DNA from 2 places in the Pseudoclavibacter sp. JSM 162008 genome. Region 1 is predicted to be linked to the other one. Evidence: riboswitches for the same ligand, from Rfam matches in the RefSeq annotation. Region 1 holds a riboswitch; the other holds the start of a gene.
What was found. Region 1 has a riboswitch for thiamine pyrophosphate ahead of ABVF28_RS02505 (ECF transporter S component). Riboswitches for the same ligand answer to the same signal wherever they lie in the genome.

Region 1 (3,391 bases):
GCGCATGTTGAGCGAGTTGCCGGTGCCCGTGTAGTCCGTGTAGTACCGCTTGTCGTCTTCTTCGAGGCGGTAGTAGGCGGCGTTGTCGATGCCGCGGAAGCTGAGCGTGGGGCCGAGGTGGTTGCCCTCTGCCGTGTGGTTGTAGACCACGTCGAGGATGACCTCGATGCCGTTGGCGTGCAGGGTGCGCACCATGGACTTGAATTCCTGCACCTGCTGCCCGGCCGTCCCCTGGGAGGCGTAGTCGGCGTGCGGGGCGAGGAACGAGATGGTGTTGTAGCCCCAGTAGTTGCGGAGGCCCTTCTCGATGAGGGTGCTGTCCTGCACGAACTGGTGCACGGGCATGAGCTCGATGGCGGTGACGCCGAGCCGCTTGAGGTGCTCGACGATCGCGGGGTGCGCGATGCCGGCGTACGTGCCCCGGATCTCCTCGGGCACATCCGGGTGCAGCTGGGTGAGGCCCTTCACGTGGGCTTCGTAGATGAGGGACTCGTTGTAGGGGATGCCCGGCTTCCGGTCGCCGGCCCAGTCGAAGTAGGGGTTGATGACAACGCCCTTCATCATGTGGGGCGCGGAGTCGAGGTCGTTGAACGAGTCTGGGTCGCCGAAGTTGTAGCTGAAGAGGGACTGGTCCCAGTCGATGTCTCCGGTCGTGGCCTTCGCGTAGGGGTCGAGGAGGAGCTTCGCGGGGTTGCAGCGGCTGCCGGTCGCCGGGTCATAGTCGCCGTGCATGCGGTAGCCGTACTGCTGGCCCGGCTGCACGTGCGGCAGGTAGGCGTGCCAGACGTGCGCATCCCGCTCGTGGAGCCTCACCCGCTCCTCGTTGCCGTCGTCGTCGAAGAGGCAGAGCTCGACCTTGTGGGCGGCTTCGCTGAAGATCGCGAAGTTCGTGCCACTTCCGTCGAACGTCGCTCCGAGGGGGTAGGCATTTCCGGGCCACGTTTTCATGCACGCTCCTATTGCTTCATCTTGCTTCACCGAAGAACATCGCGTGTGGATGCAGGCACTAAAGCTACCAAAGGGTGGGAGCGCTCTCGCCCGCCAGCACACAGGAGTTCTCCTGGTTGGCAGGCATGTCGACGACCTACGCTGGCCGCATGACGAACCTCACGCAGAACCTCACCGATTCCGTCAAGAAGCTCGGCGTCACGCTCGCCTACGGCGAGAAGGTGGAGCTTGGCAAGGCCACCATCCTTCCTGTCGCCCTCGTCTCGTACGGCTACGGCGGCGGCGAGAGCAACGAGGAGGGGCAGGAGAACTCTTCCGGCGGTGGCGGCGGCGGCATGGCGGTCCCCGTCGGCGCGTACGTCGATGACGAGTTCGGCACGAGCTTCCGCCCGAACATCATCACGCTGCTTGTCGTCTCGATTCCGCTGGTGTGGACGGTCGGGCACGCGCTTCCGCGTCTCATCAAGGCCCTCAAGAAGTAGCTCGGGGCTCGCTTCGGCCTATACTGGAGGTGTTCACGGGAGTCCGGTAGTCCGGGCTGAGAGGAAGGCACAAGCCTTCGACCGTCAAACCTGATCTGGGTAATGCCAGCGCAGGGAGGCACATCTCCGAGCAGAGCCACCCCAGGCTCTGCGCCCGTGCACTTTCACTCGAAAGGGCACATCGCATGACAACTTCCTCAACTCCATCTCACACCTCCCCAGCGCAGGGGCCGGCTCAGGCGAGGTCGCCGAGGAGCCGCTTCCGCTGGCGGGTCATCGACATCGTCACGGCCGCCGTTCTCGGCGTCGCGACGGGGCTCATCTTCATCGTCTGGAACAGCGTGGGCTACGCGTGGTTCACGGTCATGGATGCGTTCACGCCGGGTGTCGGCGGTATCGCCGTCGGTATCTGGCTGCTGGGCGGGGTGCTGGGCGGGCTGATCATCCGCAAGCCCGGCGCGGCGCTCTTCGTCGAGGTGCTCGCGGCGAGCGTCTCGATGCTCCTCGGCAGCCAGTGGTCGATCGAGACCGTGTACTCGGGCATCGCGCAGGGGCTCGGCGCTGAGCTCATCTTCCTGCTGTTCTTCTATAAGCGCTTCGGCCTCGGCGTCGCGATGCTGGCTGGGGCTGGGGCTGCGGTCGCGGCGTGGACGCTCGAGCTCTTTCTCAGCGCGAACATCGAGAAGGGTCCGGAGTTCCTCACCATCTACCTCGTCTCGATCGTCCTCTCGGGTGCCGTGCTCGCTGGCGTCGTCGGTTGGCTCCTGACGCGCGCGCTCGCGGCGACCGGTGCACTGAACCGCTTCGCTGCGGGTAGAAGCTCGAAGCGAATCGGCTAGCGCTCGTGGGCGCGAGAGTCGAGGCGAGGGGGTGGGGCTGGCGCCACGCCGACCGGGCGAAGCTGGCCGTCGCCGAGCTCGACCTGACGATCGAGCCTGGCGAGGCCGTGCTGCTGCTTGGTCCGTCGGGGGCTGGCAAGTCCACGCTCCTGGCCGCCCTGGCGGGGGTGCTCGGCGATCATGAGGATGACGGGCAGGAGCTCGGCTCACTGCTTGTCGATGGCAAGCACCCGAGCGATGCACGCGGCACGGTCGGTCTCGTCCTGCAGGACCCGCAGGCGAACACGGTGCTCGCCCGTATCGGCGACGACGTCGCGTTCGGCTGCGAGAACCTCGGTGTCCCACGGGCGGAGACGTGGGCGCGGGTGCGCGAGGCGCTCGACGCCGTCGGGCTGCGGATGCCCCTCGATCGGTCGACGGCCCAGCTGTCCGGCGGCGAGCGTCAGCGGCTTGCGATCGCGGGTGTCCTCGCCATGCGCCCCGACCTCATCCTGCTGGACGAGCCGACCGCGAACCTCGACCCGGCCGGAGTGGACGAGGTGCGCGAGGCGGTGGTCCGCGCAGCGGAGGCGTCCGGCGCGACGCTCATCGTCATCGAGCACCGGGTGGACGTGTGGCGCTCGAGCGTCGACCGGGTCGTCGTGCTCGGGGGCGAGCAGCATCTCCTCGCCGACGGCACCCCTGACCTGGTCCTCGAGCAGCACCGCGAGTCGCTGCTCGCCGCCGGCGTGTGGATCGGCGGCCACGAACCGCAGGTGCCGCGTGCCCTTCTCTCGCCTGGGGAGGAGCTGCTGATCGCGGACGGGCTCGGCTTCGGTCGGGCCGACCATGCCCTGCACACGCAGTTGTCGGCGACCCTGCGCGCGGGGGAGTCAACGGTTGTGCTGGGCCCCAATGGGGCGGGGAAGACGACGCTGGCGCTCACGCTCGCCGGACTGCTCACGCCCGTGGAGGGCGAGGTGCGGGCCACGCAGGCGCTCCGGGATGCGGGCGATGACGCGGGTGCGCGCCGCGGCGGCTGGGGGCTCGGCCGCTTCCGTACGGCTCCTCCGGCGGGTCCGCATCCGTCCGCCTGGCGTTCACGGCAGCTCCTGACGCGCATCGGCACCGTCTTCCAGCAGC
Region 2 (3,391 bases), on a different contig from region 1:
CGCTGCAGGAGCGGGACGACGTCCGCGACGATGCGCGGCAGGTCGTCGGTCACGACGCCGGGGTGCAGGCGGAAGCCGTCGTAGCCGAGGCCGGCGAGCGTCTCGAAGTGCTCGACGAGCTCCTCGGCCGAGCCCGCGAAGACCGCCGGCGGCTCTCCGAGCGCGCGCCCCTTCGCGTTGAGGCGGTTGAGGCGGGCGGACCCCGTCTCCTCCGGCCCGTCGAGGAACACGGCGAGGTCGACGAACACCGACAGCTCGCCGTCCCGCTCGACCTTCTTCTCTGCGGCCCGCACCTCGCTCAGGATGCGCACGGCCGAGGCGACGTCGGTCGGCGTCACGAAGAGCAGGTCGGTGCTGGCTGCCGCGAACTCGTACGGCACCTCGGCGTGACCGAGCGCGGCGACAACCGGCTGCCCCTGCGGGGGCCGGGGTGTGATCGACGGTCCGCGCACGCTGAACCACTTGCCCTCGAACTCGATGCGGTGCACCTTGGCCGCGTCGAGGAACCGATCGGTGGAGGCGTCGCGGATCTCGGCGTCGTCCTCCCAGCTGTCCCAGAGCCTGCGCACGACCTCGACGAAGTCGTTGGCCTCCGCGAAGAGCTCGCCGACGAGCGGCGCATCCCGACGTCCGAAGTGCGCGTGCTCCGCACCGGGCGAGACACGGGCCTGCCAGCCCGCACGGCCCAGGCTCGTGTAGTCGAGGGTTGCGACGGCCTTCGAGACGTGGAAGGGCTCCGTGTGCGTCGTCGTGACGGTCGGGATGAGGCCGATGTGCTCCGTGACGGGCGAGACGCGGGCGGCGATGAGGAGCGCGTCCAGGCGACCCCTGACCTCGTCGGTCCGGTTGTCCTGGCGGAGGAACTCGCCGCTCTGGAGCGCGAGCGAGTCCTCGATGGTGACGAAGTCGAGGAGGCCCCGCTCGGCGAGCTGCACGAGCCCCACCCAGTACTCGGGCGTGAAGAGCTCGTCTGGGCGAGCGCTCGGCTCCCGCCAGGCCGCCGGGTGGATGCCGGCGCCATCGAGTGCGACGCCGAGGTGGATTCGGTTGGGGTTCGTCATGGTGCGACGCTAGGCCGCGCCCCGAGTTCGGTCCACGGCGCCCGTCGCGGCCCGTTACGCGTCGAAACGCGGGGACATGTTCGTTGAGGGTCCTCGCACCCTTCTCGCGCATGCTGGGACGCATGGCTATCAACGGAGTGCTCGCGCAGATCACCGTGTCGGACCTGGCTCAGGCTACGGAATATTACGGGAGGCTCTTCGGGCGGGGTCCCGACGAGAATCCGATGCCCGGCCTCCTGGAGTGGCACTTCACAAGCGAGGCCGGCCTCCAGCTGTGGGCCGACTCGAGTCGCTCTGGAAAATCCACCGTGGTGTTCAACGACGACGACCTTGAGAGCGTGGCCGCGCGGCTCGACGCCGCGAAGATCGAGCACGGCGGGATCGAAGACGCCACTCACTTCCAGATCCTCCAGGTGCTCGACCCCGAGGGCAATCACGTCGTCTTCACGAGTGCCTCGAGCTAGCCGCGCGCACCGTCGGGGCTACAGTGTGGCCGTGCACGGGAGCCCGATGAGTCGGGCTGAGAGGGAGTACTCGAACTCCGACCGTTGAACCTGATCTGGGTAATGCCAGCGAAGGGAGTCGACTCACCCGTGCCGTCACGCTCCGACGGAAGGCACGCACATGGAATCCATCACTCGAGACCCACTCGCATTCGGGGTGGGGGCGAGAGTCACGCTCTCGGTCATGTCAGACCGCTACGTCGAGGTGATCCTCGCCGCGGTCGACGCGGCCGACTCCTCGGGGCTGATCCTCGAGACGGGCGATGTCAGCACGTACGCCGGGGGCGACGAGCAGGCGCTGCTGCGGTGGCTCACCGACCTCACGCAGCACGTCGCCGCGACCGGACTGCACGCCTCCGTCCAGGTGCTGCTCTCTCGCGGCTGCCCCGGCGAGGCGGTGTGCGAGCTGCCAGGCGGCGCGGGGCCGCGGCGAGTGGACGCCCCGCGCGGGCGGCACACGGGGAGCTTCGCGAGCGCCGAATGGGCGCTGTACCCGCTCGAGGACGCGGGGGCGGATGCGCGGACGCCCGACCACATGCGGGAGATCTACGCCGCCATCGAGACGGCCAAGGCGAGCGGCACGTTCGTTGCATCCGAGCACTTCGTCACGAAGCTCAGCGGGGACCTCGGCCGCGTCCTCGAGACCGTCGTCGTGGCCTGGGCCGGGGTCGGCGCGCACGTGCAGCACGTCACGAGCCACCTCACGATCTCGCTCAACAGCCCGAGCCACGCGGCAGGCGCAGCAGCGGGAGCGCGGGCATGAGCCTCAAGCTGCGCGACATCGTGCTCATGGTCGTGCTCGGCACGGTCTTCGGATTCCTCTACTGGGCGCTGGTGCAGGCCTGGACGGCGCTCTCGATCGCCATGGGGCCGGCGGGTGACCTCGCCCAGCACTTCCTCTTCGGCGGCTGGCTGCTGGTCGCGCCCATCGCGATCGCCATCATCCGGCGGCCGTTCGTCGGCGTCATCGCCGAGGTGCTCGCCTCGGTCATCGAGGTCGTCTTCCTCGGCTCGGCGGTCGGCCCTCTGCTGTTCGTCGCGGCCGCGATCCAGGGCGTCGGCAGCGAGCTGCCCTTCGCGATCGGCCGGTACAGGAAGTACGGCTGGCTGCGGTACGCCATCTCCGGGGCGCTCGGTGCTGGCCTCGTGTTCTTCTACTCGGCGTTCCGCTCCGGCTGGTACGGGCAGGACATCCTGTTCCTGCGGTTCGGCATCCAGCTCGCGTCCGGCATCATCCTCGGCGGCCTCCTCGCGAAGCTCATCGTCGACGCACTCGTGCGCACGGGCGTGCTCGACAACTTCGCGATCGTGCAGGACACGAAGCCCCTGGCCGTGCGCCGTGCGGCCTGACACGGCGCCCTCGGAGAGCCCGGAGTTCGACATCGAGGCGCACGGCTTCGAGGTGATTCACTCGTCGGGCGACGGGCTGGGGCCGGTGGACCTGCGGGTCCAGCCGGGCGAGCACGTCCTCGTCATCGGGCCGTCCGGTTCCGGGAAGTCGACGCTGCTGCAGGCGCTGAGCGGGGTCATCCCCCACGCCGTGCCAGCGCAGGTGAGCGGGACCATGCGCGTCTGCGGCATGGACACGCAGGAGCATGACGTGCCGACGATCTCGCGGAACCTGTCCGTCGTGGCGCAGAACCCGGCCTCGTCGGTGTGCCTCCCCGACGTGGCCGACGAAGTCGCCTTCCCGCTCGAGAACCACGCGTGGCCCGCCCCGTCGATCGGTCCTGCCGTGGCCAACGCTCTCGACACCGTCGGAGCGTCGACGCTGATCGACCAACGCTCCGCGACGCTCTCCGGCGGGGAGACGCAGCGGGTGGCCCT

Region 2: linked by a shared signal. The riboswitch ahead of ABVF28_RS08885 (YkoF family thiamine/hydroxymethylpyrimidine-binding protein) and the one ahead of ABVF28_RS02505 (ECF transporter S component) in region 1 are both predicted to bind thiamine pyrophosphate.

The regions. Positions count from the first base shown of each region.
Region 1 is NZ_JBEWYX010000002.1:217,495-220,885, reverse strand. It holds gene glgX (glycogen debranching protein GlgX) at 1-948, opposite strand, end outside; gene ABVF28_RS02510 (spore germination protein GerW family protein) at 1,098-1,430, shown strand; TPP riboswitch at 1,455-1,564, shown strand; gene ABVF28_RS02505 (ECF transporter S component) at 1,616-2,269, shown strand; gene ABVF28_RS02500 (ABC transporter ATP-binding protein) at 2,275-3,391, shown strand, end outside.
Region 2 is NZ_JBEWYX010000008.1:135,204-138,594, forward strand. It holds gene ABVF28_RS08875 (LLM class flavin-dependent oxidoreductase) at 1-1,061, opposite strand, end outside; gene ABVF28_RS08880 (VOC family protein) at 1,184-1,525, shown strand; TPP riboswitch at 1,551-1,658, shown strand; gene ABVF28_RS08885 (YkoF family thiamine/hydroxymethylpyrimidine-binding protein) at 1,686-2,327, shown strand; gene ABVF28_RS08890 (ECF transporter S component) at 2,324-2,914, shown strand; gene ABVF28_RS08895 (ABC transporter ATP-binding protein) at 2,904-3,391, shown strand, end outside.